Linked DNA regions of Paraglaciecola psychrophila 170. The protein of the gene in region 1 interacts with the protein of each later gene in a pairwise test. Links are inferred from orthologs where the notes say so. Each region holds a gene or a part of one and is shown in the gene's direction. Other genes may lie near its edges.

Evidence for each region.
Region 2: the proteins of uvrB (region 1) and uvrA interact in binary tests that used the Escherichia coli proteins (3 or more experiments, as listed by UniProt). The link is inferred for Paraglaciecola psychrophila 170 from one-to-one orthologs.

The regions. Positions count from the first base shown.
Region 1 is NC_020514.1:1,600,740-1,613,218, forward strand. What follows is about bases 5,243-8,224. They hold uvrB (excinuclease ABC subunit UvrB), read left to right. Parts: upstream 5,243-5,719; coding sequence 5,720-7,729; downstream 7,730-8,224. Other genes in these bases: C427_RS06990 (MATE family efflux transporter), read left to right, coding at 5,243-5,714. In the rest of the region: electron transport complex subunit RsxC, read right to left, coding at 1-1,827; electron transport complex subunit RsxB, read right to left, coding at 1,837-2,403; electron transport complex subunit RsxA, read right to left, coding at 2,403-2,984; more of C427_RS06990, read left to right, coding at 4,338-5,242; C427_RS07000 (LysR family transcriptional regulator), read left to right, coding at 8,251-9,171; 7-cyano-7-deazaguanine synthase QueC, read right to left, coding at 9,289-9,948; 7-carboxy-7-deazaguanine synthase QueE, read left to right, coding at 10,046-10,720; C427_RS07015 (hypothetical protein), read left to right, coding at 10,766-11,182; C427_RS07020 (type 2 periplasmic-binding domain-containing protein), read left to right, coding at 11,280-12,056; asnB (asparagine synthase B), read right to left, coding at 12,126-12,479. UniProt on the Escherichia coli protein: The UvrABC repair system catalyzes the recognition and processing of DNA lesions. A damage recognition complex composed of 2 UvrA and 2 UvrB subunits scans DNA for abnormalities.
Region 2 is NC_020514.1:5,071,855-5,081,316, reverse strand. Bases 449-3,855 are described here. They hold uvrA (excinuclease ABC subunit UvrA), read left to right. Parts: upstream 449-820; coding sequence 821-3,655; downstream 3,656-3,855. Other genes in these bases: C427_RS22355 (acyl-CoA thioesterase), read left to right, coding at 3,662-3,855. Also shown: more of C427_RS22355, read left to right, coding at 3,856-4,057; C427_RS22340 (DUF3299 domain-containing protein), read right to left, coding at 4,806-5,279; C427_RS22335 (Gfo/Idh/MocA family protein), read right to left, coding at 5,396-6,373; ppa (inorganic diphosphatase), read right to left, coding at 6,466-7,014; C427_RS22325 (sodium-translocating pyrophosphatase), read left to right, coding at 7,328-9,322; C427_RS22320 (class 1 fructose-bisphosphatase), read right to left, coding at 9,459-9,462. UniProt on the Escherichia coli protein: The UvrABC repair system catalyzes the recognition and processing of DNA lesions. UvrA is an ATPase and a DNA-binding protein. A damage recognition complex composed of 2 UvrA and 2 UvrB subunits scans DNA for abnormalities.

The DNA.
Region 1 (12,479 bases):
TACCACTTTAACTTCAATGTCTTGCTGACTTACCTCAATCTCATTTTCTATCACATCACTAGTGTCGGTTGTATCTTTTAGTTTAGTGTCGGTAATAGCTACTTCAGCGGCCGCCTTTTTGGCCTTTGCTCTAGCGATGGCCGCTTGGACTCTTTGATTTGAACTGGCTGCTTTTGTGGACGTATCAGCTGATTCAGCTTTTGTTTTTTGTTCTGAATTATCAGCAGAGATTGCTGCAGTTGGCTCCTGCGGCTTATCGTCGACTTCAGTGGCGCTTTGTTTTTTTGCTTTTGCTCTGGCTAAGGCTGCGGCAATTTTGTCTTTGGCATTGTTGCCACTACTCGCCATAGCTTGTTTTCTAGATTCTGCAGCCAAGCGATGTTTTTCGTCTCTAGCCTGTTGATCGGCAATTAATCTCGCTTCGCGCTTTTCAAAACGGTCACGCGCTTTATCTGACTTTTGTTTGTCTTCTTGCTCTACTCTTATTTCAGACTTTGCGATGCGATAATAGTGGACTAAAGGTATCTCACTGGGGCAAACGTAGGCACAAGCACCGCATTCAATACAATCAAATAAATTATATTCTTGGGCTTTTTCTAATTCTTTGGCTTTTGAATGCCAAAACAATTGTTGTGGTAACAAGCTAGCAGGACAAGCGTCGGCGCATGCACTACAGCGAATACAGGCTTGTTCGTTGTTACCTGAGATTTCATTGTCAGTCGGTGCCAAAAGACAATTCGTGGTTTTTATTACGGGCACCAAATCGCTGATTACACTAAAGCCCATCATTGGACCACCCATTATGATATTGGGTTGCTTCTGACCTGCTTGCTTATATTTACAGTGTGCCAACAGATGGGCAACGGGGCTACCAATCAGCGCCCACATATTACCTGGGTTTTCTATTGCTTCACCCGTGACGGTTACCACGCGCTCGATGAGCGGTTTCCCCGTAAAAATCGCATCTGCTATGGCAAAACAAGTGCCCACATTATGCATGATTACGCCGACATCCACCGGTAATCCCTGAGCTGGTACTTCTCGGTTGGTCAGTACTTGAATTAGTTGCTTTTCGCCGCCTGCAGGGTACTTAGTCGGCACAATGCATACACGATAGTTGGAGCTTTCTCGGCATGCCACTTGCAACGCTTCTATGGCTTCAGGTTTGTTATTCTCTATACCTATCAATACTTGTTTTGGCTTAAGCAGATGGCACAACACGTTGATACCTTGACGTATTTGCCAAGCGTGTTCACGCATTAAACGGTCGTCAGAGGTAATGTAAGGTTCACATTCGATACCGTTGATAATTAAAAAATCGATATCTTTTTTAGGCGAAGACTTGATATGAGTGGGAAAACCAGCACCGCCCATACCACTGATTCCAGCATCACAAATAGCGGCTAACACTTGCATCTTTGGTTGGTTTTGATAATCCACTAAAGGGCTAAGTTGAGTCCATTTGTCTTGTTGGTCACTGCTAATTTCAACTGTCAACTCTGGTAAACCAGAAGGATGAGCTGACACATGTTTGTGTATTGCTGTTATTTCACCCGATGTGGAAGCATGAATTGGGACGGCAAAAGGGTTCATACTTTTGGTCAATGCTTGTCCTTTGAGCACCTTCTGACCGACTTCAACAATTAAATGACCTTCGATACCTATATGTTGTTTAACTGGCACATATAGGCGTTCAGGGATAGGTAGTCTGCCTATTGGAGTTTGGTTCGACAGTGATTTGCGTTCAGCAGGAAAGACGCCTCCAGGAAAGTCCCACAATTCTTGGTTGTCTAGTTTTTCAATGATGTCGTCGAAGTTATTTGGCATAATTCCTGATTAGCCTATTCGTTTTATAGGAATGGCATCGATATTCCAGCGCCAAGATGAGGCACTGTTTTGTAAAGGCAACATATCGATGCAATCAACAGGGCAGGGGTCTACACATAAATCACAGCCTGTGCACTCATCGACTATCACTGTATGCATCTGTTTGGCAGCACCTATTATGGCATCTACAGGACATGCCTGAATGCATTTAGTGCAGCCTATACATTCGTCTTCACGAATATAAGCAACCATTTTGATATCTTCTGAGCCATGTGCGGCATCTAAAGATGTCGCTTCTACACCCATAAGGTTAGCCAGTTTTTTTATGGTGGCATCGCCACCCGGCGGGCATTTATTTATCTCGTCGCCATCAGCTATTGCTTGAGCATAAGGTTTGCAACCAGGGTACCCACATTGTCCACACTGGGTTTGTGGGAGTATTTGATCTATTTGTTCAACTAAAGGGTCGCTTTCAACTTTAAATTTTACCGCAGCAAATCCAAGCACAAGCCCAAAAACTAGAGCCAACAGACCTATGGCGAGTAAGGCAGTTAAAATAGCAAATCCTAGTGACATTAAAACTTAACCAATCCAGTAAAGCCCATAAAAGCTAAAGACATTAAACCTGCAGTAATCATACCTATAGAAGCCCCTTTAAAAGGTTTAGGTACGTCAGCAACAGCTAAACGTTCACGCATCGCTGAAAATAATATGAGTACTAAAGAGAAACCTACTGCAGCACCAAAGCCATAAATAACCGATTCAACAAAATTATGTTCCTGGTTGATATTCAACAGTGCAACGCCTAAGACGGCACAGTTGGTGGTGATGAGTGGTAAGAAGATACCTAGCAGGCGGTATAAAGTAGGGCTAGTTTTGTGCACGACCATTTCAGTGAACTGCACAACTACGGCTATCACCAGAATAAAACTCAGGGTACGCAAATAGCCGATACCAAGAGGTAGTAATATATAGTGTTCGACTAGATAGCTGGAGATAGAGGCCAATGTTAGTACAAAAGTAGTGGCCATAGACATGCCAATAGCTGTTTCTAACTTACCTGATACACCCATAAATGGGCACAAGCCTAGAAATTGAACTAACACGAAGTTGTTTACCAGCACAGTGCCAATTAATAGTAATAAGAATTCGGTCATGTAAAATGAATATTAGCCAAGAGTTATTAATGCGTCCTTATTATCTGTATTTAAGTGACCATTAACAACTTGATATTCAAAAGTTTATTGCTATATGGTGTTTATTATTGAAATAAGGGTAGATAACTAAAAGTAATGAATGAGGAAATGGCTGAATAAAGAATTGGCTCCCCCTCCCCGACTCGAACAGGGGACCTGCGGATTAACAGTCCGTCGCTCTAACCAGCTGAGCTAAGGGGGAATTCAATTTCATATTAAATATTGTTTTTCATAAACATTTAATCACAAGTATAAGTTGGCTCCCCCTCCCCGACTCGAACAGGGGACCTGCGGATTAACAGTCCGTCGCTCTAACCAGCTGAGCTAAGGGGGAACGTTATACTTACGTTGTAAACCTCACTTAGTTACAAACTAGGTGGCTTTTCAACGGGGCGGAATAATAATGAGCATACCGCTCGCTGTCAACACTCAAAGTGAGGTTTTATGTATATATTTATAAACTTTCGCGCAATCTGTACGTAATACCATCAGAAATAAAAAATCTCATTTTTATTGATTTAAAATTGTGCGATTTAAGTTTGCCAATTTAATTTTAAATCAAAGACCGTTTTTTCATTTCGTTATAGCTAATTGTTATTAACGATTTGTTGAACACTGTACGTATTGCCAGTGTTTAATAAAAGTGTAACCTTTGGTCGCCATGCTAAGGTTAGTGATTACTAACTAAAACAAAAGCAGACAGTGGTGCCAATGTACGCCAATTCTAGGGTCAAGGCAGTTATCCACGAAACCTGTGGATAACCTTGTGGATTAAATTCTAATAAGTACGATGATACTTATCAATTAAATGTCAAGAGTTGAAGTTGATAATATTAGATTAATTTAAAAAATCATTTAAAAACATATGGATACGATATTTTTTGGTTTCATAAAAAAATAAAAACTTCAGTTTGAATTGTATTGAATTTCGCTTGTGTGTTGTTTTTAAAGAGAAATTAAAAATTATGCTAAAACAACCAGATTATTTTTTAAATATTAATCGATGGTTTTTAAAACAATCTATTTATTTTCAAGTGAGGCAGTGTCGTAAAAGTAAAAACGTCAAAAAACAGACACTCAAGTGTATTCAAATGCATACATCTGATAAATGTTGACATTTGTAACAATCCCGTAACATTAGTGGCGGTAAATATAATAAAATTCATACAAAAATCGCGTATTATATGTATCTTTATGACAGTGCTGAAGACACCTCTACGAATCTTCGAATGTGTAAGGTTGAATATGTGACATGTGATCCCGGGCTAGTTAACCTTCTTACCCATCATTATCTTAAATTAAGAGAGAGTAATATTGACCTCAAGCACTAAAACATCGTCACCCCCAGATTTGCTGAACCAAGATATTGCTCTAACACTACGTAAAATGACTCTACCTATGATAATAGGAATGGTAGTGCTCATGACATTTGGGCTGGTAGATACTTTTTTTATCGGTATGTTAGGCACGCAACAACTTGCTGCTATCAGCTTTACTTTTCCAGTTACCTTTACGGTTATTAGTCTAAATATTGGCTTGGGTATTGGTACCTCGGCTATTATTGCTAAGTTGCTTGGCGCAGGGCAACGCCACCAAGCTAAGGAGACTGCAACTGGTGCATTGATGCTCACTATGGTATTAGCGATTATTTTAGCTGTTATCGGCGTGATCACGATTGAACCGATATTTCGCTTAATGGGGGCTGACCCACTGCAGTTAGTCTTTATTAAAGAGTATATGCTGGTGTGGTACGCTGCCGGGGTGTTTTTGGCAATGCCCATGGTCGGCAACAGTGTGTTGCGCGCTTCTGGTGATACCAAAACACCCAGTTATGTGATGGCCTTTGGTGGTCTTATCAACGTGATACTTGATCCCATACTTATATTCGGATGGGGCCCAGTACCTGCCCTTGGAATACAAGGTGCGGCTGTCGCTACCCTTATAGCTTGGGCAGTGGGGTTATTTTATATTTTATATATATTGGTCGTAAAGCGGAAATTGATTGAACCTAAATTACTTAATTGGCAACAGTTAAAACGCAGTACTGGGGGTATTTTAAAAATTGGTGTACCTGCAGCGGGTGCAAACATGTTGACCCCCATTTCTGCCGGAATAGTCACAGCAATTGTGGCAGGTTATGGACCAGAAGCCGTTGCCGCATGGGGAGTCGGTGGCCGATTAGAATCTATTGCTAGTATAGTGGTATTGTCTTTATCCATGTCATTGCCACCCTTTATAAGTCAAAATTTTGGAGCGAATAAGCTTGAGCGAGTAGGGCAGGCCTATAGTTTGTGCGTCAAATTTGTAATTGTATGGCAGCTGTTTATTTTTGCTATTTTGGCCCTGTTATCAGGTGTCATTGCCGATATATTCACCGATGAGTTAAACGTTGCCTCGACCATAATAATGTTTCTAATGATTGTGCCCTTAGGATATGGATTGCAAGGTGTGACTATTTTGACTAATTCATCCTTTAATGCCATGCATATGCCGATGTCAGCCCTATCATTAAATTTTATGCGTTTATTTGTGTTTTTTGTGCCTTTTTCTTACATAGGTAGTTATTGGTTTGATTTATCCGGACTTTTTTGGGCGGGAGCAATCGCCAACATTGCCGTTGGTTGTATTGCTTATATTTGGTGTAAAACCATTCTCGCCTCTCGATTTGAACAAAGTGTATTGAGTAAATAAGATTTATGAGTAGACCATTTGAATTATCCTCTAGTTATTCGCCAGCCGGCGACCAGCCCGGAGCGATTAAAGCGTTAGTAGAAGGCCTAGAAGATGGCCTTGCACGACAAATATTATTAGGTGTCACAGGCTCTGGTAAAACATTTACTATGGCAAATGTGATAGAGAAGGTGCAGCGTCCGACATTGATTCTGGCACACAATAAAACCTTAGCAGCACAGCTTTATGGAGAAATGAAAGAGTTTTTCCCAAATAATGCAGTGGAATATTTTGTTTCTTACTACGATTATTATCAACCTGAAGCCTATGTGCCCTCAAGTGACACTTTTATTGAGAAAGATGCATCGATAAACGCACACATTGAACAAATGCGTTTATCAGCCACCAAATCTCTGATGGAAAGACGCGACGTTATTATTGTTTCTAGTGTATCGGCTATCTATGGTTTGGGCGATCCGGAGTCTTACATGAAGATGCTGGTGCATTTTCGTCAAGGCGACATCATGAATCAGCGTGATATTTTACGTCGCCTAGTTGAAATTCAATATTCTCGCAATGATGTCGCATTTGACCGAGGGACCTTTAGAGTGCGCGGTGATGTGATTGACATATTTCCTGCAGACTCAGAACGTCATGGTATCAGGGTGGAATTATTCGACGAAGAAGTTGAACGCATTAGCATATTTGACCCACTTACAGGCGCTGTTGAGAAAAGGGTGACGCGCGCCACGGTTTTCCCTAAAACTCATTACGTCACACCCAGGGAAAAAATCATTGATGCGATTGAACATATTAAAGTTGAACTCAAAGAAAGACGTGAGCAACTTAAATCCGTTAATAAATTAGTAGAAGAGCAGCGAGTGTCCCAGCGTTGTCAATTTGATATGGAAATGATGCAGGAGTTAGGTTATTGCTCAGGTATTGAAAACTACTCTCGCTATTTGTCAGGACGTGCACCAGGTGATCCTCCGCCCACTCTTATTGATTATTTCCCAGCTGATGGCTTAATGTTTATCGATGAGTCTCACGTTACTGTGTCACAAATTGGTGCCATGTATAAAGGTGACAGATCCCGAAAAGAAACCTTAGTGGAATATGGATTCAGATTGCCATCAGCATTAGATAATAGGCCTCTAAAGTTTGAGGAGTTTGAACAAATAAGCCCGCAAACAATTTATGTTTCTGCCACACCGGGTAAATTTGAACTGGCTATTGCACCAGACGATATAGTTGAGCAACTGGTTCGTCCTACGGGGTTGCTTGACCCTGAAATAGAGATACGGCCAGTAGGCACACAAGTGGATGATTTACTTTCTGAAATTCATAAGTGTGTGGCAGTGAACGAAAGAGTGCTCGTTACTACCTTGACCAAACGTATGTCTGAAGACTTAAGTGATTATCTGGATGAGCATGGTGTAAAAGCCCGTTATTTACACTCAGATATCGATACAGTAGAGCGTATCGAAATTATACGCGATTTACGTATTGGTAAGTTTGACGTGTTAGTTGGGATCAACTTGCTTCGTGAAGGTCTTGATATGCCAGAAGTGTCGTTAGTGGCTATTCTTGATGCAGATAAAGAGGGCTTTTTACGTTCTGATAAATCACTGATACAAACTATGGGTAGGGCAGCTCGGCACATAAATGGCCGGGCAATCTTATATGCTGATAGGATCACGGGGTCGATGCAACGGGCGATTGAAGAAACAGATAGAAGGCGGGACATCCAACGTGCCTACAATCTTAAGCACGGCATTATTCCTACCCAGATGAATAAACCTATCACCGACATCATGGACGTGGGCGATGGCAGTTCTGACAGTAAAGTGAAGCTCAGGCTAGTGGCTGAGTCGAGCAAAAAATATAATACGCTCAGTACACCGCAACTTTTGCAAAAAATTAGTGAACTGGAAAAAGTCATGTTTAAAGCGGCTAAAGATTTAGAATTTGAAAAAGCAGCGAATTTGCGTGATGACATTGAAGCCTATCGTGCTCAAATAGTGAAAAATTCCTAGTTAACCCGAACTCTGGTTAAGACGTGCCGCGTCCCTATAAGTCATTACAATATAAACGATATGTTAGATGCTGCCAATTGGTTCGCAAAGACATTGAATACATCTAGTGCTGCTATTATTGTGTTTATCGAGGGGGAGATTGTGAGGGAATAGCGCGCTATTGTAAGCAAGTCCAACGAAGGTAGGCGCGATAATAGTGGTACTGGGTATTATGGCTTATCCCGAGCTCAGGTTATTTATACTCAAAGATTATTGTAACCGCATGGCACCAATAAGGAAATGTTTCTCCAGCCTTAGGCTGGCGTTTATAGCTTCGGTTATCGCGACGTCGGTTGTCGCAACGTCGGTAGTCGCAAAGTCGGTTTTCGATGGTCGTAATAGTTAGAAAAAGTTAAATTTTTCACTTTTCTATAGCTAAGACCTTTGTTTTAGCAGTTCTGCTAAATTTCCATTGTAATCCGGCTAAGGCTTTCCTACTATGTACTTTAGTATCAATAACTATACCTAAAAGTGGTGCTGTAATGTTAAATCGTCTTCAAGAATCCGATATCAAATTATTGCGTGTATTTTACGCTGTTGCCTCATGTAATGGCTTTACTGCAGCTGAGCCGGTGCTTAGGATGCAACGTCCGAATATTAGCGCGGCTATTAAAAAGCTCGAAGAACGCTTAGATTTAGTATTATGTCATCGTGGTCGTGGTGGTTTTCAAATGACCAAAGAGGGTGAAGTGGTTTTTCAGGAAACCAAACGTATCTTCAACTCTTTTGATAACTTTGTGTTTAACCTAAAAAGTTTGCATGATGATTATTCAGGCCATGTCACCTTAGTGATGATGGCGGGTTTACCCCTTTCATATCACTTGGCGGTGAGTAAATCTGTTAAAAGCACTATGAAAAAATTTAACGATATTCACGTGAATATTCAAACCAGATTGTATAACGAGGTCGAGCATGTTGCATTGTCTGGTGAATGTCATTTGGTGTTGTCGACTTATGATATGGTCAAACCTGAGTCTGTCACTTTTCACCCAGTTGATGTTTCATGTAAAGGAAGACTCTATTGTGCACCTTCCCATGTTCTAGCAAAATATCGTGATGGTTTTCCTAACAACGTTAAGATTGGAGACTATCCAGCAATTGGTATCTCCGGCTTGTCCTCAGCCAATTACATTGCTGACGATACACGTATGGCTATTCAAACCTTTTCTGATTCCTACGATGCTTGCTTAGCTGCGATCATGACTGGTGAATACGTAGGGCTATTACCTGATTATATACTCACAAACCAAGGTGCAGGGTTAGGACTAGTGCCAGTAGGCAAAAGTTTATTTGAATTTAGTCACGAATTATTTGTGATGAATGGCAAAAACACCCGATTAAATCCTGTGTTAAGACATTTAATTAAGGAAATTAGCTATTTTATCCAGCAGGTTGATCAGTAGCGTTTAGAACTGAGGTCTAATTTTGATAAAAAAGCCGCATATATGCGGCTTTTTTATTGGTGATTAAAGGATTTGCTTTTTTATTATGTACAACAAAAAGCAAACCACCATTTTACCTTACCCTTCATACTCCAAAGGATCAGTCACCCCATTTTCAGTAAACGCTTCTAATCTTTCCTGACAGGCTCCACATTTACCACAGGCTTTTTCACGACCGTTGTAACAAGTCCATGAGAGGTTGTAATCTAAGCCCATTTTTAAGCCTGCTGTTAAAATTGCCGTTTTGCTGACCTCCAAATAAGGCGTCACAATTTCGACTGCCTCATAGTTAGCTATAGCGCAAACGTCATTCATTTTATGCACAAACTCAGGCCGGCAGTCTGGGTAGATAGCGTGGTCGCCTGAGTGAGCACCGAAGTAGACTTTGTTGGCATCGATTGAAACGGCATAACCTACTGCCATAGATAGCAAAATCATATTACGATTTGGCACCACAGTACTTTTCATGCTTTCTTCTTCGTAATGGCCTTCTGCTACTTCAATATCTGATGTCAGTGATGAGCCTCCAATTAATTGATTGATAGCTGAAATATCGACTATTTTGTGGTGCACACTTAACTCTTGACAGGCTCGAGCTGCATAATCGAGTTCTTTTTTATGTTTTTGCCCATAATTAAAAGACAGGGCAAATACCTCTAAGCCCTGTTTGACTGCTAGGTTTAGGACTGTAAAAGAGTCCATTCCTCCGGAAAAAATTACCACTACCTTTTGTGACATGGGCTTTGCTTCTTTATAATCAATTCATTAATATCGATTTTAAGTGATTTGACGATAAATTCCCACACTAGGGACGCGTTAAACTAAAGGAAAGTGATTGAGTACCTATAAAATTAATGAAGTGTTTGAATCTTTGCAAGGAGAGGGGAGTTATACCGGGTTGCCATCGATTTTTGTGCGACTGCAGGGGTGCCCTGTGGGATGTCCATGGTGCGATACTAAACATACTTGGGTAGTGTCGCCTGAGTTAAAGACCACAAGCAATGCGGTGATGGCAGAAACGGCTGAGTCTGATAGTTGGTTTGAACAGACTACCGAACAGTTATTAGGCCTTTTTAATCTTCATGGTTACGTGGCTAAACATATCGTGATCACCGGTGGTGAGCCGTGTTTGTATGATTTGACTGAAATCACTAGTAGCTTAATAGCTAAAGGGTATTCGGTGCAAATTGAAACCAGCGGTACTTATGAGATCATCGCGCATCCAGACACCTGGGTCACTGTTTCACCAAAAATCAATATGCCGGGAGGCAGGCTTGTATTACGAAGTGCAATGCGCCGAGCAAATGAAATTAAGCATCCGATAGCAATGCAAAAACATATTGAAGAGCTAGACGAGGTGCTGACACTTTTAGGTGACCAAGCGGTACCCAATATTTATTTACAGCCGATTAGCCAACAAAAACGTGCCACTGACCTTGCAATTAAAACCTGCATAGCGCGTAATTGGCGATTGTCATTACAAACTCACAAATTTATTGGGATCGAGTAGCGATCTATATGCACGTAATATACGTGATTAAGGGGTACGTCAATTATGCCGATTGATTCAGAATATTTTTTAGATATTTATGCTACAGCATTAAATACCTTTGACCCTAAACAGGTGGTCAGCTTTTATCTACCACCTACTATTATCATGAGTGACAAAAGTAAAAAAGTCATCACTAGCGAGAAAAAATTAGAGCACAATTTAAGTCGGATATTTACAAAGCTTAAGCAAGCAGGGATTAAAAAATTTGTACCTAAATTGCAGCAAACTATTCGCTTATCAGGTTCACTATTTTTCTCAAAAATGCGCTGGCAATTCTATGTTGATCAAGATCGATTATGTTTTAGCTGTGCCTCGTCATACACCTTGCAAAAGATGCCCGACAAACAACTTGAAATAATTGTGACGGTTATTGATGATGACGAAAATAAACTTATAGATATTTTTTCCCTTGCCGAGTAAGTTATGAATAAAATCCTAGCTGGGTTTATCCTACTTTTTTAGTGTTAATGCTCAGAGTGCATCATGGCAAATAACCTTTCCCCGTTCGATTGAAACGGTGTCAACAATTGACGATTACCCAATCAAGCTGTTGGCATTGGCTTTGGATCAAACCGGCGTTAATTATCAACTTAAACCCTCAGACAATCTTCTGTCAAAAGGCAAGGCCCTAGACAGGCTTCAAGACAATAGAGAAATAAACATTGTTTGGGGTATGACCAATGTCCAGCGTGAAAAAGATTTACTGCCAATACGTATTCCCATATTTAAAGGGTTGATTGGTTGGCGTTTACTGTTGATTCGAGAAGACATGGCTGAACGATTTACCTATATTCAGCAGTTCGATCATCTAGTTAAACTTTCGCCATTGCAGGGGCGAGATTGGCCAGACACCAAAATATTGCAATCCAATGGTTTCGACGTGATCACCGATCGTACCCAAACCTCTCTTGTGAAAATGCTTGGTAGAGCACAAGGGGATTTTTTCCCGCGCTCTATTATAGAAATTTGGGAGGAACTGGCTATGAGCGACGTGGCGAATAAAATACAGATTCAACCTACTCTTGGGATACGTTATCCCGCGGCAATCTACTTTTTTGTAAATAAGAAAAGTGTTCCTTTGGCGAACCTGATTGAACGAGGGTTAGAAAAAGCCATCAAAAATGGAACGTATGACGAGTTATTTGAAGAGAATTATAAAGCTTCTATTGAAAAATCAGAGATTGGCAATAGAACATTTTACACATTAGAAAACACCTTTTTACCAGAAAAAACGCCTTTAGACAGAGAGGAATTATGGTTTGACGGCAAAATTCATACTTCTACCGAGCCATAAAAAAACCAGAGTGATTGACTCTGGTTTTTATCTGATTCGTAGATGTAGCTAGTGTAGCTTAATTATGACCTAGCTCTTACCGTGAACAGAGCTTATTGCACGACCAGAAGGGTCAGCATTGGCTTTAAAGCTCGCATCCCACTCTAAGGCTTCTACTGTACTACAAGCGATAGATTTGCCGCTAGGCACACACTTAGCTGCCGTTTCTTGTGGAAAGTAACCTTCGAAAATACTGCGGTAAAAGTAGCCTTCTTTAGTATCAGGGGTATTCACTGGGAAGCGAAATTCTGCTGAAGCCATTTGCGGATCGGTGACTTGGGTTTCAATATATTCTTTAAGTGAATCAATCCATGAATAACCGACACCATCACTGAACTGCTCTTTTTGACGCCATAATATTTCAGCAGGTAAATATTCGTTATT
Region 2 (9,462 bases), 3.5 Mb from region 1 along the record:
AGTAGGTGTCGAGTACTTTGCCGACGTCTTACCGCAAATCAAACAACATTTTAGTCATCTAGCCATAGAAGTTCAGCCATTGGCCACAGATGAATATCAAAGGTTGGCCCATCTTGGGCTGGATGCGGTGATGTTATATCAAGAGACCTATCATCCTGTCACGTACGCTAAACACCATACTCGTGGCAAAAAACAAAACTTTCAATATCGTTTAAACAGCCCCGATAGGTTAGGACGAGCAGGTATCGACAAAATAGGGTTGGGCGTATTGTTAGGTCTAGACGACTGGCGATTAGATGCATTGCTGCTGGGTCACCATTTGGCTTATTTAGAGCATCACTATTGGCGCAGTAAATATAGTCTTTCGCTGCCGCGTTTGCGGCCATGTACAGGTGGGATTGAACCTAATTCACCCATTTCTGATAAAGGATTGGTCCAAGTTATTTGTGCCTTTAGATTATTTAATGAGCAACTTGAAATAAGTTTATCAACCCGTGAAAGTGAACGTTTTCGTGACAACCTCTTGCCCATGGGCATTACACATATGAGTGCTGGGAGCTCTACGCAACCAGGTGGTTATGCTAGTCCTGATAGCCAACTTGATCAATTTGAAATAAGTGATGAACGCTCTGTAGTAGAAGTCACCGAGGCAATAAAAATCGCGGTTATACTGCGGTATTTAAAGACTGGCAAGCTAGTTGGAAGTCTAGCGCCATTTAAGATTAATTTAGTGTATAAACTTGTTGTATTCAGATAATGGTCGTAGTGCCTATTTACAGAGTATGTAATAATTGTTCTTTTACAGCACATCTGGTTACTAATGGATAGAATAGAAGTACGTGGGGCTAGAACCCACAACCTGAAAAACATCAATTTAGATATCCCCAGAGACAAACTGACAGTGATCACCGGTTTGTCAGGTTCAGGTAAATCTTCTTTGGCTTTTGACACTTTGTATGCAGAAGGACAGCGACGTTATGTAGAGTCATTGTCAGCTTACGCTCGTCAATTTCTATCCATGATGGAAAAGCCTGATGTGGATCATATTGAGGGGTTATCGCCAGCAATTTCCATCGAGCAAAAATCTACTTCTCATAACCCACGTTCTACAGTGGGCACCATTACAGAAATTTATGACTACTTGCGTTTGTTGTATGCACGGGTAGGAGAGCCCCGTTGTCCTGAGCATCATGTGCCATTAGATGCACAAACGGTGAGTCAGATGGTTGACCGGGTATTAGATATGCCAGCCGATATTAAATTGATGTTGCTTGCTCCTGTGGTTCAGGCTCGTAAAGGTGAGCATCTCAAAACCCTCGAAAATCTAGCCGCGCAAGGGTTTATTCGGGCTAGGATAGATGGAAATGTATGTGATTTGTCGGATCCACCTGATCTCGACTTACACAAAAAGCACACTATTGAAGTAGTGGTTGACCGTTTTAAAGTGCGTGAAGATTTAAAACTTCGTTTGTCTGAGTCTTTCGAAACAGCCTTAAACTTGTCTGGTGGCACCGCAACCGTTGCCTTTATGGACGAGCCTGACAAGTTAGAGTTGGTATTTTCTTCTAACTTTGCTTGCCCACACTGTGGCTATAGCATGGCTGAGTTAGAGCCGCGGTTATTCTCTTTCAACAATCCTGCTGGTGCCTGTCAAAGTTGTGATGGTTTGGGGACAAGGCAGTTTTTTGACCCGCATCGCATTATTGCTAACGAAGAAATCAGTTTATCTGGTGGCGCCATTAGGGGTTGGGACAAACGCAGCTATTATTATTTTCAGATGTTGCAAGCTGTGGCTGATCACTACAAGTTTGATTTGACCGTGCCTTTTGCAGAACTCGATGAACAGGCCAAAGATATTGTGTTAAACGGCAGTAAAGGCACATCGTTAAAGTTTAAATACATTAACGACCGTGGCGACATTATGGAACGCAAACATCCATTTGAAGGGATTATCCCAAATATGGAGCGACGCTATAAAGAAACTGAATCCAATGCGGTACGAGATGAGTTATCCAAGTATTTGAGTCAGCAACATTGCTCAACCTGCTCTGGCTCACGTCTTAGATTAGAAGCCAGAAACGTATTTATTGGTGAGACACCGCTTAATGTCATTACTGATATGTCGATTGCCGACGCTTTGAAGTTTTTCGCAAATCTTACTTTAACCGGTAAACGCCTAAAAATAGCAGAAAAAATCTTCAAAGAAATCAATGATAGATTGACGTTTTTGGTGAACGTAGGTCTGAATTACTTATCCCTTTCACGCAGCGCCGATACGTTATCTGGTGGCGAAGCTCAGCGTATTAGGCTCGCTAGCCAAATAGGCGCTGGGTTGGTAGGGGTTATGTATGTACTTGATGAACCCTCTATTGGTTTACATCAACGTGACAATGCAAGGTTATTGGAAACCCTAATTCACTTACGCGACTTAGGTAACACAGTCATTGTGGTTGAGCATGACGAAGATGCGATCCGAGCTGCCGATTTTGTGCTGGATATTGGCCCAGGTGCGGGTGTACACGGTGGCGAAATTGTAGCTCAGGGCACTATCGAAGATATTAAAAAGAGTGAACGTTCGCTAACAGGAAAGTACTTGTCTGGTAGAGAAAGAATTGAAATACCAGCTAAACGAACTGAAATTGATCAAGATAAGTGGGTGGTGCTAAAGGGGGCCACTGGTAATAACTTGCAAGATGTTACTTTAAGAGTACCACTAGGATTAATGACGTGTGTGACGGGGGTATCAGGCTCAGGTAAATCGACGCTGATAAACGACACCTTCTATCGCATTGCCCACAGAGAATTAAATGGCGCCACTACAGGGGAGCCTGCACCTTATAAAACCATTACTGGTATGGAGTTTATGGACAAGGTGGTGGATATTGATCAAAGCCCTATTGGCCGAACTCCTCGCTCTAATCCCGCAACGTATGCAGGTATTTTTACGCCGGTGCGTGAATTGTTTGCTGGTACCCAAGAAGCCAGATCTCGTGGTTATAAACCCGGACGGTTTAGTTTTAACGTCAAAGGTGGACGCTGTGAAGCATGCCAAGGCGACGGTGTGATTAAGGTTGAAATGCACTTCTTACCGGATGTATATGTGCCTTGTGATTTATGTAAAGGTAAACGTTACAACCGTGAAACATTGGAGATTCAGTATAAAGGATTGAATATTCATCAAGTGTTGGATATGACAGTAGAAGAGGCTCGCCCTTTCTTTGATGTTATCCCAGCTATTGCCAGAAAATTACAAACCCTGATGGATGTGGGCTTGTCTTATGTACGTTTAGGTCAAGCTGCAACAACGCTGTCGGGCGGTGAAGCACAACGTGTCAAGTTAGCCAAAGAATTATCCAAACGTGACACCGGTCAAACTCTGTATATTCTGGATGAACCCACAACAGGTTTACACTTTCACGATATCAAACAGCTATTGCATGTTCTACATAGATTACGTGACCATGGTAATACCGTGGTGGTGATTGAACATAACTTAGACGTGATAAAAACGGCAGACTGGGTTATCGATCTTGGCCCTGAAGGTGGTTCTGGTGGTGGTCAGATTGTGGCCCAAGGAACACCTGAAGATATTTGCAATGTAGAAGAGTCGCATACTGCACGTTTTCTTAAAACATTATTGCTTCAGCAGGGATGATATTGCATGTTTAGTGAAGAGTTTAATGTGCGTTTTTACGAGACAGATGCCTTGGCTCATGTAAGTAATACTGTGCTGGTGGGTTGGTTTGAAAGCGGCCGTGAGCCTATTTTTAAATTATTTAATCCTGAGTTAGATTTGCAAAACTGGTCGCTCATTTTGGCCAGTTATAAAGTCGATTTTTTAGAGCAGATTTTTTATGGGCAGAAAGTACAGGTTAGAACATTTATCAGTCGGATAGGCAGGAGTTCTTTTGATGTCTATCAGGAGTTGTGGCAGCAGCAAAAAAAATGTGCGACTGGCACCACAACTATGGTGCATTTTGATTATCAGTCAAAACAAGCTGTAGCAATAAATAAAAGTATAAAAGCCGAGCTTTTGGCTAATAGTTACTCTGGGTAGAAATATTAATTACTCCATAAAAAAACTAGCATCTGCGGTTTTTTTATGGGCGATTTTAGCATTACACCTTAAATTGTTTAGCTATGCCTTCTAAATGTTTAGCTAATTGTGCAAGCTCTGAGCTTACTGATGCAAGCTTTTTGGAACTGGCGGCCGTTTCTTCAGTACGATTATGGATTTCGTCGACAGTATTACTGATGGTTCTGGCCACATTTTGTTGATCGCCGGTGGAGAGTGCAATTTGGTCGTTCATGCTGGTAATACGGCTAATTGTTTCAGTGATAACCGTCAAACTAGCTCCGGCCTTATTGGCTGTTTCAACACTGGTTATCGCCTGTTCAGTGCCTTTAGCCATGACACTTACTGCAGAACGAGCCGCATTTTGAAGTTGTTCTATGGTTTTCTGAATTTGTTCAGTAAATTGCTGTGTTCTTGATGCTTTCCATTTTGATCAATGCACTTTTGGTGACATCTAAAGCGGGATATTGCACTTCTAATCACGTTTTCTAATAAACCCACATTTTTTAGGGCTATTGAAGTAGTAATACCTAAATGTATTAAGAAACCCACGGTTTCAATAATTGGAATGAGAAACAGCTTTTGCGTAATAGACATTTTTGTCAAAAAATTCATCAAATTAACTTTGTACTGTGTCTGCGAATTTGTGAATATAAATAACGCACTACATCTGAACTTGGAAATCAGCATAGACAATTTTAATTGCTAATTTAGCAGTTTTACAGTGTTTTTAACCATCATAGGGACTGACGCTGATACCTACTAAGGAATATCCCACGGTTGCCAAATCACCTTCCCACCCTTTTGTGGATAGGGTACCGGTGACCCAAACAGCATCATATAAATTATCTATCGGCACCGCGTCTAAAAACTTCACGTAAACTATTTGATTTGCTGGTGGTGGTGGCACATGAATACAGGCACCAAAATACGGAACTAACAAAAATTCAGTGGTTGTTTCGTTGTCACCCTCTAAGGGAACAACAAATCCTGGTATTTTTACTAGCTTGCCATTTAGACTCTCGACTATGGGCGCATCTAGTCCCATTTGTAGCATATTGCCGTCGTGGCTCAAAGGAGTATCGGGAGTTTGATAATCTGGCGGCACCATGTCTTCCCAAAAAAGCTCTAGTGGTTCTTTGGCAAATATTATCTGACTGAACAAGAATAATATTAAACACGTTGCATTGATCATTTTTATCATAAGTTCTTATTTGCCTGAATTTGATTGGCCCAATAAATGATTTCTGATTAGTTCGCTTTAGACATCGTCGTGTGTATGCCTATACCCTTTTAACTTTGTTAAAAGGGCTGTCATGTTTATGGGTCTGTTGGGAAAATAACCCCAGTTTGAATACGCACATCAGTCAGTACTTTTGCCAACGTTAGGGATCGTGTTTTTGATTTAGTATTAATTTTATTTATGATTACTTGGTCAGCAAAAGCGTTTGCTTCATAGAACATTCGGTTTTCTTTTTGCCCTACACTCAAGTCAGTAATATGGCCATTACGATCGATTCTACTCACTTTATTGCAAGTCGAAATCATCTCAATTTGTAGGCATGCTTGTTCACCTTGAATTTCACTGGGTAAAAATGAATTAGAGGTTTTTGAATGCATTAAAACAGCATCAAACCCATTATAACCTAGAATGATGCTGCCATTACCATCAACCCCAGATTCTAAAATATCTGCTGTAGCATACACCGATTTTGGCTCGCCAAATAACTCTATTGCTGCACCTAAACAATAATAACCAATATCCATTACGGAGCCATTTGAGAACGATGGATTAAATGTATTGGGGTTTTCCCCTCTTAAAAATTTCGGATATCTAGACGAGTATTGACAGTAGTTAAACATCACTTTTCGAAGCGTTCCAATATCTTTAATATTTTGTTTTAAAACAGCAAAGTTGGGTAAATATGGCGTCATAAATGCTTCAAATAGAACCACATCATTTTCTTCTGCAGTTTTATACATATCTTGTGCTGAGGTATAATCTGAAGCTAAAGGTTTCTCACAAATGACATGTTTGCTGCTTTTCAGCATTCGAATTGATTGATACTTGTGAAAAGAATTTGGGCTTGCAATATACACAGCCTCAAATTCTGTTGAGCTTGCAAATAGCTCTAAGTCATCAAAGAAATACTTCACATTATATTTGAGGCCAAAATTCTGCGCTTGCCCAAAGGATCGCGAATAGACGGCACACAATTCAAACCTACCCGTTTGCAAGGCTCCTTGAATAAAATTATCTGTTATCCAGTTTGTCCCAATTACAGCAAGTTTAATCATGGTTTATCTCTTTTTTGATCTATTACCCATAACTTCCATAAAAAAGCCGGTTAAAACCGGCTGTTTAAAAAATTAGATGTGGACAAGCTTTACTAAAAAGCAGGTTTCTGTTCTTCTGCTTCGTATAACTTAACACTGTTGATTAACTCGGCTTTAGCCGCTGCAGCGTCTCCCCATCCCTCAATTTTCACCCATTTGTTCGGCTCTAGGTCTTTATAATGTTCAAAGAAATGCTGTATTTGATGCTTAGTTAATTCAGGAATATGATCTATATCAGTAATACCACGATAAATTGTTGATAACTTATCAGCAGGTACGGCAAGAATTTTTGCATCTATACCCGATTCATCAGTCATTTTTAGCACTCCAACTGGGCGGCACTTGATGACTGAGCCAGCTAAAAGTGGGAAAGGTGTCATCACTAATACATCAGCTGGATCGCCATCTTCAGACAACGTATGCGGGACATAACCATAGTTAGTAGGGTAGTGCATACAGGTTGCCATAAAACGGTCAACAAAAATGGCACCAGATTCTTTGTCCACTTCATATTTAACAGGATCAGAATGAGCAGGAATTTCGATTATTACATTAATTTCATCTGGTAAATTTTTACCAGCGGGTACGGCGTTAAGGCTCATAGTAATACCTAAAGTTATTGAATTTTATAGCAAAGATTATAATGCCTTGAGACACAAGATGAAACTCAACAAAGTGATTAAAGTGCAGACTAAGTACAATTATTGATTAAAACTTGAACTAAATATCAAATTCTCGTTATAGTTGCATTGAAGATGTAAATAAATTGTAAATAAAACAATAAAGTAGCCACGTACTCATGAATGTTGTTAGTAATGAGAGGCTGGCGTAAATGGTTTGCAAAGCCTACTCACTTTTGAATTAATTCATGGTGGTTTGCTTTGTGTCATTGTCACATTAACTCAGGGAACTTTCATGACTGAACTATTCTACCTGCCACCTATCTTGGGATTTGCGGGCTTAATCAGCGCTTTTGTTATCTATTTAATGATTAAAAAATCACCTGTTTCTAATCCGTCTATTATCAAAATAGGTGATGCCATACATTCAGGTGCAATGGTGTTTATGCACCGCGAGTATAAAATGTTGTTCATTTTTGCTTTAGTCGTGGGTATCGCCTTGTATTTTTCCTTAGGCCAATACACCACTATGGCTTTTGTTGCGGGAGCATTATGTTCTGCCTTTGCAGGTTATATGGGCATGTTTACTGCCACCAAGGCAAATGTGCGGACCACTCAAGCTGCTCATGACGAGGGTCCAGCTGCTGCGCTGACTATCGCTTTTATGGGAGGGTCTGTGATGGGGTTATGTGTCGCGTCAATGGGGCTCTTGGGTTTAGGATCTCTGTACTGGTTCTTTGGTGGTGATCCGGCCACAACACACGTCATCCATGGATTTGGAATGGGCGCTTCTATAGTTGCATTGTTTTCAAGGGTAGGAGGAGGAATTTTCACTAAAAGTGCAGATGTTGGTGCTGATTTAGTAGGTAAAATTGAAGCCGGTATTCCTGAAGACGATCCGCGCAACCCCGGTGTAATTGCTGATAATGTCGGCGACAATGTAGGAGATGTGGCAGGCATGGGTTCAGACATCTTTGAATCTTATTGCGGCTCAATGATTGCCACTATTGCCATTGCTTCGACCATGGCTGTGGGTTTACTAGGAAGTCGTGAGTCTTTAATGTTCTTGCCGTTGGCATTAGCCTCTACCGGTTTGTTGTGTTCGGTTGCAGGCATAGTCATCGTTAAATTGTTATCAGCCAGTAAACCTGACGTGGCTTTGCGTGCGGGTACGATGTCAGCAGCAGTGATATTTATCGTTGCGGCTTATTTTGTGGTAGCCAATCTAGGTGTGAGTGACCATGTCTGGTGGGCGGTTGTTTCTGGCGCTGTGGGCGGCATAATTATTGGTTTAGTGACTGAATACTACACCGCGTCCACACCGGTACGTAAAATAGCTGAGGCAGGTGAAACTGGCCCTGCTACCGTGATGATTACAGGGCTGGCAGTCGGTATGCAATCTGTGGTTATTCCTGTGCTAACCATTTGTGCAATAATTTTTGCTTCTACGCAATTATCTGGTTTATACGGGGTAGGCATTGCTGCTGTTGGCATGCTGGCAACCGTGGGCATTACTATGGCAATTGATGCTTATGGTCCGGTGGCTGACAATGCTGGGGGCATAGCTGAAATGGCAGGACTTGGAAAAGAAACCCGTGCTATTACTGACTCCTTAGATGAGCTTGGCAATACCACCGCCGCTATTGGAAAAGGTTTTGCAATAGGCGCAGCTGCATTAGCTGCATTAGCTATTATCGCCGCGTTTATCGAAACCCTTACCACTAAATACCCAGACTTTACTTTGAACCTAGGCGATCCGATGGTCTTAATAGGTTTATTTATTGGTGGCCTGCTGCCATTTTTAATTGCCTCTATTACTATGACTGCGGTAGGTGATGCTGCATTTGAAATGATCCAAGAGATCCGTCGCCAATTTAGAGAAATTGAAGGCCTAATGGAAGGTACCGCTGAGCCTGATAATGCTCGTTGTATTGATATCGCTACTCAAGCTGCGCTGAAAAAAATGATTTTACCCGGTGTTATAGCTGTAGGTGTGCCACCGTTGATTGGTTTTGGCTTAGGTGCTTATGCATTAGGTGGGATGTTGGGCGGAGCACTGTTAGGTTGTGTTTTACTCGCGCTGATGATGGCGAATGCGGGTGGGGCTTGGGACAATGCTAAAAAGTATGTAGAAAAAGGCAACTTAGGTGGTAAAGGCTCTGACACTCATGCTGCTGTGGTAGTCGGGGATACAGTAGGCGATCCATTTAAAGACACATCTGGTCCTTCTATGAATATTCTAATCAATGTAATGGCAATCGTAAGTTTAGTGATAGCGCCGCTGTTATAACTAAAATACATCTGGTGCAGTATATGTATGAACATTGTAATGGCGATTGTAAGTTTAGTGATAGCGCCACTGTTATAATGTTTAAAATAAAAAAGCCTCGGGAGAGGCTTTTTTATTTATTATTCAGGACTAGGCATTAA